Regions from separate parts of the Neorhizobium sp. P1_A6 genome, predicted to be linked through region 1. Evidence: riboswitches for the same ligand, from Rfam matches in the RefSeq annotation. Region 1 holds a riboswitch; the other holds the start of a gene.
The links. Region 1 has a riboswitch for S-adenosylmethionine ahead of metA (homoserine O-acetyltransferase MetA). Riboswitches for the same ligand answer to the same signal wherever they lie in the genome.
Positions count from the first base shown of each region.

Region 2: linked by a shared signal. The riboswitch ahead of AC1D3C_RS19365 (O-succinylhomoserine sulfhydrylase) and the one ahead of metA (homoserine O-acetyltransferase MetA) in region 1 are both predicted to bind S-adenosylmethionine.

Region 1 covers NZ_JBFTZM010000020.1:22,180-27,388, forward strand. Annotated here, with positions in the region: gene AC1D3C_RS26650 (vWA domain-containing protein) at 1-211, opposite strand, end outside; gene metA (homoserine O-acetyltransferase MetA) at 224-1,144, opposite strand; SAM riboswitch at 1,203-1,280, opposite strand; gene AC1D3C_RS26660 (AAA family ATPase) at 1,334-2,173, opposite strand; gene AC1D3C_RS26665 (thiamine diphosphokinase) at 2,268-2,924, shown strand; gene AC1D3C_RS26670 (ABC-F family ATP-binding cassette domain-containing protein) at 2,928-4,748, shown strand; gene AC1D3C_RS26675 (response regulator) at 4,908-5,209, shown strand, end outside.
Region 2 covers NZ_JBFTZM010000009.1:202,259-207,062, forward strand. Annotated here, with positions in the region: gene AC1D3C_RS19355 (tannase/feruloyl esterase family alpha/beta hydrolase) at 1-175, opposite strand, end outside; gene apaG (Co2+/Mg2+ efflux protein ApaG) at 288-680, opposite strand; gene AC1D3C_RS19365 (O-succinylhomoserine sulfhydrylase) at 841-2,025, opposite strand; SAM riboswitch at 2,070-2,148, opposite strand; gene AC1D3C_RS19370 (2'-deoxycytidine 5'-triphosphate deaminase) at 2,222-3,316, shown strand; tRNA gene AC1D3C_RS19375 (tRNA-Gly) at 3,370-3,443, shown strand; gene AC1D3C_RS19380 (ABC transporter substrate-binding protein) at 3,715-4,804, opposite strand, start outside.

The DNA of each region.
Region 1 (5,209 bases):
TTTCCAGCCCGCGAAAATAGGACGAAAAGACCCGGTCGAACTTGTCGATATGCCGCTCGTCCTTCACCAGCGCCGTGCGGGCGAGGAAATAGAAGGCCTCCACATCGAAATCCGCGATCCCTTCCTCCATGCCTTCCAAAAGGTCAAGGAACTCCCGGAGTGTCACCGGGATCTTCGCTTCTTTGAGGTGAAGGAAGAAGGGAATGAACATCGCGTCGAAAACCTATTCGGTACCGATCTTCTCCGGATCATAGGGGGTGGTCTGGTAGATCTCGTTGATCCAGTTGCCGAACAGAAGATGTGCATGGCTGCGCCAACGGTTCAAGGGCGTCAGCGTGTCGTCGTTATGCGGGAAGTAGTTATGCGGCATCTTGATCGGTACGCCGGCATTGACGTCCCGGAAATATTCGTCCGCCAGCGAGGTGGAGTCGTATTCCACATGGTTGAACATATAGAGCCGCTTGCCGGCCTTCTCGTGCACCAGGCAGATACCCATTTCCTCGGATTCCATCAGGATTTCGAGGTTGGGGGTCTTCTCGATGTCGGCGCGGCGGACTTCCGTCCAGCGCGACACCGGCACTTGGAAATCGTCTGAAAATCCGTTGAGATAGATCGAGGACGGCACGAGATTGCGGTGGCGATAGACGCCGAACGCCTTTTCCTTGAGCTCGTATTTCGGCACGCCATGGAAATGATAGATCGCCGCCATCGCGCCCCAGCAGACATTCATGGTCGAATGCACGTTGGTCGCGGTCCAGTCGAGGATTTGCCTCATCTCGTCCCAATAGGTGACGTCCTCGAAAGGAAGCGTCTCGATCGGCGCGCCGGTGATGATGAAACCGTCGAACTTGCGGTGCTTCACCTCTTCCCAGGTCTCGTAGAAGGACAGGAGGTGATCTTCCGACGTGTTCTTGGCCTTGTGGCCGCCGACGCGGATCAGCGAGAATTCGACTTGCAGCGGCGAGGCGCCGACGAGGCGCGCCATCTGCAGCTCGGTCTTGATCTTGTTCGGCATGAGGTTGAGCAGCCCGATCTGCAGCGGACGAATGTCCTGCCGCACCGCCATGGTTTCGGTCATCACCCGGACGCCCTCGGAAACGAGGGTGCTATATGCGGGCAGCGTATCGGGAATCTTGATCGGCATGTCTCAACCCAGCAAAAATAAAACCGGCGGCAAGATAAATCGCGACCGGTCCGTGGGAAGACATCTTCTCGCGGCCCTTTAGCGACTTTTTTAACGTGGCTGCAAGCCGGCCGGCCAAATCACCACGAATTCTCGGGAGTTCAAATACGCCTTGCTACGACCGGCGTCAATGGGAGCATAATCTTCCGCTCAGCGCTCCCGCCGCGCCATGAAGGCCAGCCGCTCGAAGAGATGCACGTCCCGCTCGTTCTTGAGGAGAGCGCCATGCAGCTTCGGCAGCGCGTTCTTGACGTCGCCGCGCAGGTCCGACGGATCGACATCGTCGGAGACCAGCAACCTGATCCAGTCGAGCGCTTCGGAGGTCGAGGGCTTCTTCTTCAGCCCCGGCATCTCGCGGATTTCGTAGAATTGGGTGAGCGCATTGCGCACCAGCGTCTGCTTAATGCCGGGATAATGGACCTCGACGATGCGGGCGAGCGTATCCACGTCCGGGAAGCGGATATAGTGGAAGAAACAGCGGCGCAGGAAGGCGTCCGGCAGTTCCTTTTCGTTGTTGGAGGTGATGATGACGATCGGCCGGACCTTGGCGCGCACCATTTCACCGGTCTCGTAGACATGGAATTCCATGCGGTCGAGTTCCTGCAGCAGGTCGTTCGGGAACTCGATGTCGGCCTTGTCGATCTCGTCGATCAATAGGACGAGCTTCCTGTCGGCGGCAAAGGCCTGCCATAGCTTGCCGCGGCGGATGTAGTTGGCCACGTCGTGGACGCGTTCGTCGCCGAGCTGGCTGTCGCGCAGCCGCGAGACAGCGTCGTATTCGTAGAGCCCCTGCTGGGCCTTGGTGGTGGACTTGATGTTCCACTCGATCAGATCGAGCCCGAGGGCCGCGGCCACCTGCCGCGCAAGCTCTGTCTTGCCGGTGCCGGGCTCGCCTTTCACCAGCAGCGGACGTTCGAGCCGGATCGCGGCGTTGACCGCCACCATCAGATCCTTGTCGGCAATATAGTCCGCTGTACCCTGAAACTGCATCTCGTGATCCTGATCGGTGAACGCGCCGCAAACTAAAAGCTCGCCCGAGGCGGTGCAACAGCTTTCCCTTTCCACCGGCTTTGCGCTATGGGCAATGCGCATGACCCATTCGACCTTCACCATTCTGCTCGGCGGCAACTTGCGCGTCACCGATCGCCTGCGGGAGACGATCGCCGGCAGCCGCTTCATTGCGGCCGATAGCGGCATGCGCCATGCGTCAGCACTCGGCGTGAAGCCTGAACTCTGGGTCGGCGATTTCGATTCCTCGGATGCCGCGCTGATCGCGCAGTTCCCGCAGGTCGCGCGGCAGGCCTTTCCGCCGGCCAAGAACGAGACGGACGGCGAGATCGCGACGGCCGAAGCCATCGAACGCGGCGCGACAAGGCTGATCTTGGCCGGCGCGCTCGGCGGCGAGCGCAGCGACCACGCGCTTCAGCATCTCTTTCACGCCATGAGCCTGGCCGAACGCGACCTCGACATCCTGCTGACGTCGGGTGACGAGGAGGCCGTGCCGCTGCTGCCGGGCACAAGGACACTGGATCTGCCGAAGGGTTCGCTGTTTTCGGTCATCGGTTTTTCCGACCTTGAAGGGCTCGATATCATCGGCGCACGTTATCCGCTCGACAACTTCTCACTCCCCTTCGGCTCCTCGCGCACCGTCTCGAACGTTGCAGAAGGCCGGGTGGAATTCCATTTGAGGAAAGGCAGGGCGATGATCCTTGCCCGCCCCCACGACTTTACAGGAGCCTGACTGTTGGCGCCCCCAATTCTGAAACTTGACGATATTTTCCTGAGCTTCGGCGGCGCGCCGCTTCTCGCCGGCGCCGGCATGCAGGTGGAGCCGGGCGACCGCATCTGCCTCGTCGGCCGCAACGGTTCCGGCAAGTCGACGCTGATGAAGATCGCCGCCGGCATGGTCGAGCCCCAGTCGGGCGAGGTGTTCCGCCATCCCTCCTCGACCATCCGTTATCTCGAACAGGCGCCGGATTTCGCCGATTATTCGACGGTGCAGGCCTATGCCGAAGCGGGCCTCGGCCCGGGCGACGATCCCTATCGCGTCACCTACCTGCTCGAACATCTGGGCCTCACCGGCCAGGAACACCCGAACACGCTCTCCGGCGGAGAATCCCGACGCGCAGCGCTTGCCCGGGTCATGGCGCCCGAGCCGGACATCCTGATGCTCGACGAGCCCACCAACCACCTTGACCTGCCGACTATCGAATGGCTGGAAGAGGAGTTGCGCAAGACGAGAAGCGCGCTCGTGGTGATCTCGCATGACCGTCGTTTCCTCGAAAAGGTCTCGAACGCCACGGTCTGGCTCGACCGCGGTACATCACAACGTCTCAACCGCGGTTTCGGCGAATTCGAAGCCTGGCGCGACGAGGTATTGGAGGCGGAAGAGCTGGAGCAGCACAAGCTCGGCAAGGCGATCGAGCGCGAGGAACACTGGCTGCGCTACGGCGTCACCGCCCGCCGCAAGCGCAACATGCGCCGCCTCGGCGAGTTGCAGACGATGCGCGGCAATTACCGTGGCCATAAAGGACCGCAGGGCACGGTGCAGGCGAGCGTCAGCGAGGGCCGCGAATCCGGCAAGCTGGTCATCGAGGCCGAAAACATCACCAAAAGCTACGACCGGCCGATCGTCGCGCCGTTCTCGATCCGCGTGCATCGCGGCGACTGCATCGGTCTCGTCGGCCCGAACGGCGCCGGCAAGACGACGCTGCTGAAGATGCTGACCGGCCAGCTGGCGCCCGACACCGGCACCGTCAAGCTCGGCACCAACCTGGAAATCGCCACGCTCGACCAGAAGCGCGAGGACCTGGACCCCGAGGACACGCTGTCCCATTATCTGACGGATGGACGCGGCGAGACGCTGTTGGTCAACGGCGAGCAGCGGCATGTCGCAGGCTATATGAAGGACTTCCTGTTCCAGCCGGAGCAGATCAGGACACCGATCAAGAACCTCTCCGGTGGCGAGCGCGCCCGGCTGATGCTGGCCCGCATCATGGCCCGGCCATCGAACCTGTTGATCTTGGACGAACCGACCAACGACCTCGACATCGAGACGCTGGACCTGCTGCAGGAAATCGTCGCCGGCTATACCGGCACCGTCATCCTCGTGAGCCACGACCGCGACTTCCTCGACCGCACCGTAACCTCGACCATCGCCCCCGCAAATCCGGACGCACCGGACGGCCGCTGGATCGAATATGCCGGCGGCTACACGGATATGCTGGCGCAGCGGAAGGGTGCGTTGGAGGAAAGGCGCCGCACGGAAAAAGCTGACAGGGCAAAAACCGATACCGCGGCTTCGGTTTCCGGCACGTCCAAGGGCAAAGGCAAACTTTCCTTCAAGCAGAAATTCGCGCTCGAGAACCTGCCTAAGGAAATGGCGAAGGCCGAGGCCGAGATCGCCGCCCGCGAGAAGAAAATGGCCGATCCCAACCTCTTCACCAAGGATCCCGCCGCCTTCAACAAGTTGGCTGCGGAGATGGAAAAGTTGCGCCAAAGCATCAGCAAAATGGAAGAAGAATGGCTGGAACTCGAAATGCTGCGTGAGGAAATTGAAGGCTGATTTGCGATTTATTAAGCTTAACAGATAGTTAGCTAAAAAAATATTTGTCGCGGACCGGAACATATGATGTCCCGAGACGTTCTGGGTGTGAATAGTGGTCGAAATGTCCCGGGGACGGATCGGCCTGCCAGGAACCGATCAACCGAATGGGGACATCCAATGCTGACAAATGTTACGCGTCGTCGGCTGGCCACTGAGGCGATGAATCAAAGAGTTATGATTGTCGAAGACGAGTTTCTGATCGCGCTCGATGTTGCCGAGACGATCGAAGCCATGGGCCTGAAAGTCGCTGGTTTTGCCAATGCCCGCAAACACGCCCTGGCGCTCGCCGCCTATGCCGATATCGCCCTGGTCGATGTCAATCTTTCGGACGGCCGGACTGGCCCGGAGATCGGCCGGGAGCTTGCCGAGCAATATGGCATCACCGTCGTCTTCATGACCGGTAATCCGGAGGATGTGGA
Region 2 (4,804 bases), on a different contig from region 1:
GGCTGTTCAACATACCGCAGGCGATCTGCGGCGAGACCGTGGCGGAAGCGAAATCCGGCCGGTCCTTCTGGTCGATGAAACTGCTTTTGTTTTGTGCGAGCGCCGGCGTAAAGGCCGTAAGCGTCGTGAACGCGCAGGACGCCAGCAGAATGACCGGCAAAGCGGAACGTGCCATCAAGTACTCCTCCCAAAGACCGTTTGACGGTGCCAAGATGCCGCAGGAGGAAAGGGGTAACAAATAGAAAAACCGCCGCCACCCATAACCTGCAGGTTGTCGGCAGCGCCGTCTAGTTGAGGACGCGCATCAGGCCTGGTGAATCCAGCGAGAAAGCCGGGATCGTCACCTCGAAGGTTTCGCCGTCGTCGGTCTGCATGTCGTAGTGGCCGAACATCAGGCCGGACGGGGTGTCGAGCGGACATCCTGAAGAATACTCGTAGCTGTCGCCGGGCTTCAGCCGCGGCTGCTCACCGATGACACCAGGCCCGTCCACTTCGTCGACGATGCCGTTCTGGTCGGTAATGTTCCAGTAGCGATGCACGAGCTGCACGGTGAGCGTCGAATGATTTTCGATGACGATACGATAGCCCCAGACATAACGGCTCTCTTCCGGATTGGATTGCTCCTCCAGATAATAGGGCTCGACGGCGACATCGATATCTCTTGTCCGGGCGCGATACATGCGACACCTCAACAAATCCAACTTGGTTCGATATTGTACAGAGGCGCCGCAACGTCAAGAATTCTCGCGGTTTGAACAACCGAGTATGGGCATTAGTTGAAGTTAAGGATAACCGGGATGGTGAATTTCTGGTCGATCCACCACCCCGCAAAGCCAATGCTTACATGCCGGCCTTTGAAAGCGCCCGAGCGAAATCCTCGATCAGGTCGTCGGTATCCTCGATGCCGGCCGACAGACGCACGGTGCCGGGTGAGATGCCGAGTTCGGCACGGGCCTCGTCCGTCAGGTTCTTGTGCGTCGTGGTCGCCGGATGGGTGATCAGGCTCTTGGAATCGCCGAGATTGTTGGAAATCCTGACGATCTCCAGCGCGTTCTGCAGCTTGAAGGCCGCGTCCTTGCCGCCCTTCAGCTCGAAGCAGACGAGCGTCGAGCCGGCCTTCATCTGCCGGGCGATGATATCGGCCTGCGGATGGTCCTTGCGGCCAGGATAGATGACCTTTGCGACCTGCTTCTGCTCGGCGAGGAAGTCGGCGATCTTCGAGGCGCTCTCGGTCTGCTGCTTGACGCGCAGCGGCAGGGTTTCGATGCCCTTCAGCAGCGTCCAGGCATTGAACGGCGACATGGCCGGGCCCGTATGGCGGAAATAGTCGTGCAGGTTCTCGTCGATCCAGGCCTTGTCGGAGAGCACGACGCCGCCGAGGCAGCGGCCCTGGCCGTCGATATGCTTGGTGGCCGAATAGACGACGATATGCGCGCCGAGTTCCAACGGCTTCTGGTAGAGCGGGGTCGCAAACACGTTGTCGACGACGACCTTGGCGCCGATCTGGTTGGCGAGCTTGGCGACACCGGCAATGTCGACCACTTCGAGCGTTGGGTTGGTCGGGCTTTCCAGGAAGAACACCTTGGTCTTCGGAGTGATCGCCTTTTCCCAGTTCTCGAGGAAGCGGCCGTCCACCAGCGTGCATTCGATGCCATATTTCGGAGCGAGCGTCTCGACCACCCAGCGGCAGGAGCCGAACAGGGCGCGGGCCGCGACGATATGGTCGCCGGCCTTCAGCTGGCAGAGGATCGCGGCGGTAACGGCAGCCATGCCGGATGCTGTGGCGCGCGCATCTTCGGCGCCTTCCAGCATGCACATGCGCTTTTCGAACATGTCGTTGGTTGGGCTGCCATAGCGGGCGTAGATGAAGCCGTCGGTCTCGCCCTTGAAGCGGGCTTCCGCCGCTTCCGAGGTGTCATAGACGAAACCCTGGGTCAGGAAGATCGCTTCCGACGTTTCGCCATATTGCGAGCGCAGCGTGCCGCCGTGTACGAGCTGAGTTGCCGGGCGCCAATTCTTAGTCATGCGTGTTCCCCATTCAGAACAAAAAAACCGGTCGCATAAGCAGACCGGTTTCGCACCCGGTCTTTTTAGCCACTTATTTAACGTGGCTGCAAGCCGACCGGCCAAATCACCACGGGATAAGAGTGGCATAGCGCCGCGTCCCGCTTGCGTCAATGGCTCGCATTTGGTTTTGTCGCCTCGAAAACTTGAGAGAGACATGATGGCTCGCGAAACAGGAATTTTGGCAGACCGCGCGATCGCGGCGCTTTTCGACAGTGGACGGCTGATTTCCGAACGTGAACTGGACCGGGACCAGGTCCAGCCGGCAAGCCTGGACCTGCGCTTGAGTGCCAAGGCTTTTCGCGTCCGCGCCAGCTTCATGCCAGGCCCGACGAGCCTGGTCTCCGATAAGCTCGATCGGCTGAAGCTGCACGTTATCGATCTTTCCGAAGGCGCCGTGCTGGAAACCGGCTGCGTCTACATCGTGCCGCTGATGGAACGGCTCGATCTGCCGGCCAATATGTCTGCCTCCGCCAATCCGAAAAGCTCCACCGGCCGGCTCGACATCTTCACCCGCGTCATCACCGATTACGCGCAGGAGTTCGACAAGATCCCGACCGGTTATTCCGGGCCACTCTATCTCGAAATCTCGCCGCGTACCTTCCCGATCGTGGTGCGCCGCGGCTCGCGCCTGTCGCAGATCCGCTTCCGGGTCGGCAATGCGCTGCTGAGCGAGCCGGACCTCCTGCAACTCCACAATGACGAGACCCTGGTCGCATCCGCCAAGCCGAATGTCTCGGGCGGCGGCATCGCCCTGTCGATCGATCTGTCCGGCGATAGCGTTGGCCTGATCGGTTATCGCGGCAAACACCACACGGCCGTCGTCGACGTCGACAAGAAGGCGCAGCACGACATCTTCGATTTCTGGGAACCGCTTTACAGCCGCGGCCGCAACGAACTGATCCTCGATCCGGACGAATTCTATATCCTCGTCTCGCGCGAAGCGGTGCACGTGCCGCCGCTCTATGCCGCCGAGATGACGCCCTTCGATCCGCTGGTCGGCGAGTTCCGCGTCCATTATGCCGGTTTCTTCGATCCGGGCTTCGGCCACGAGGCGGCAGGGGGACGGGGCAGCCGGGCGGTGCTCGAAGTGCGTAGCCACGAAGTGCCCTTCATCCTCGAAGACGGCCAGATCGTCGGCCGCCTTGTCTATGAACACATGATGGACAAGCCGGAAGGCATGTACGGCACGGGCCTCGGCTCCAACTATCAGGCCCAGGGCCTGAAACTGTCCAAGCATTTTCGCGCCTGACCCCACCTCCGGCTTGACAGGCGAGGCCGTCTGTTGGAAGTCTGAAACCTGACGCGGGTGTAGCTCAATGGTAGAGCAGCAGCTTCCCAAGCTGAATACGAGGGTTCGATTCCCTTCACCCGCTCCAGCTTCCCCTTTGTCTTAACCGTAGGCGTCCAGCGATTTTCCCGTGGCTTGGTGGTGGTGCCGGAAGCACGCATCACCAGCCTCCATGTCGCGGAGGCACGGTCGATGGCCGAGGCATGGAGGCGATTTTCGAGAAGGCGTGTCTGGCGCGGAGGCGAGCGGGGCCTATCGGATTGTGTACCGGAGCTTTACGCGAGCACCGGAGCTTTCACGCGAGCCAGGCATTTTGCAGTCGGTGGTCGCCGGGCGCCTTGAGCGCCCGGCTAACCGGCTTACTTCTTGGTGTCAGCCCAGCTCTTTACGAGTTCGTCGTAGTTGACGGTAACGGGCTTTTCCTTCTCGGCTGCGATCTTGAGCTGCGGAGCGAGGTTGCCTTTCGCGGCGGCATCCTTGTTCCAGTATGCGAGATCGTGTTCCTCGGCGAGCTTCGGGCCGATGTCGCCCTGGACCTTGGCGCGCTCCAGGCGCTGCAGGACCTTTTCCTGCTCGGAGCAAAGCGAGTCCATGGCCGCCTGGGCGGTCTTGGCACCCGAGGACGCATCACCGATTGCCTGCCACCAGAGCTGCGCGAGCTTCGGATAGTCAGGCACGTTCGTGCCGGTCGGCGACCACTGGACGCGGGCCGGGGAACGGTAGAACTCGATCAGACCACCGAGTTTAGGCGCGCGATCCGTGAAGCTCTTGTGGCGGATGGTGCTCTCGCGGATCAATGTCAGGCCGACATGGCTCTTCTTGACGTCCACCGTCTTCGAGGTGACGAACTGGGCATAGAGCCAGGCCGCCTTGGCGCGGTTGGTGGGCGTGGACTTCATCAGCGTCCAGGAGCCGACGTCCTGATAGCCGAGCTTCATGCCGTCCTTCCAGTAGACCCCGTGCGGAGACGGAGCGAAACGCCATTTTGGCGTGCCGTCCTGGTTCATGACAGGCAGGCCTGCCTTGACCATGTCGGCGGTGAAGGCCGTGTACATGAACATCTGCTGGGCAATCTCGCCCTGAGCCGGCACCGGTCCGGATTCCGAGAACGTCATGCCCTGGGCGGCGGCCGGTGCATAGGCCTTCAGCCAGTCGAGGTATTTCTGGATGGAGTAGACGGCCGCCGGGCCGTTCGTATCGCCGCCGCGGGCGACGCAGGAGCCGACCGGACGGGATTTCTCGTCGACCTTGATACCCCATTCGTCGACGGGCAGGCCGTTCGGCAGGCCTTTGTCGCCGTTGCCCGCCATGGAAAGCCACGCATCGGTGAAGCGCCATCCGAGCGAGGGGTCCTTCTTGCCGTAGTCCATGTGACCATAGACCTTCTTGCCGCCGACCTCGCGGCCGGTGAAGAAGGCGGCGATGTCCTCATAGGCGGACCAGTTCACC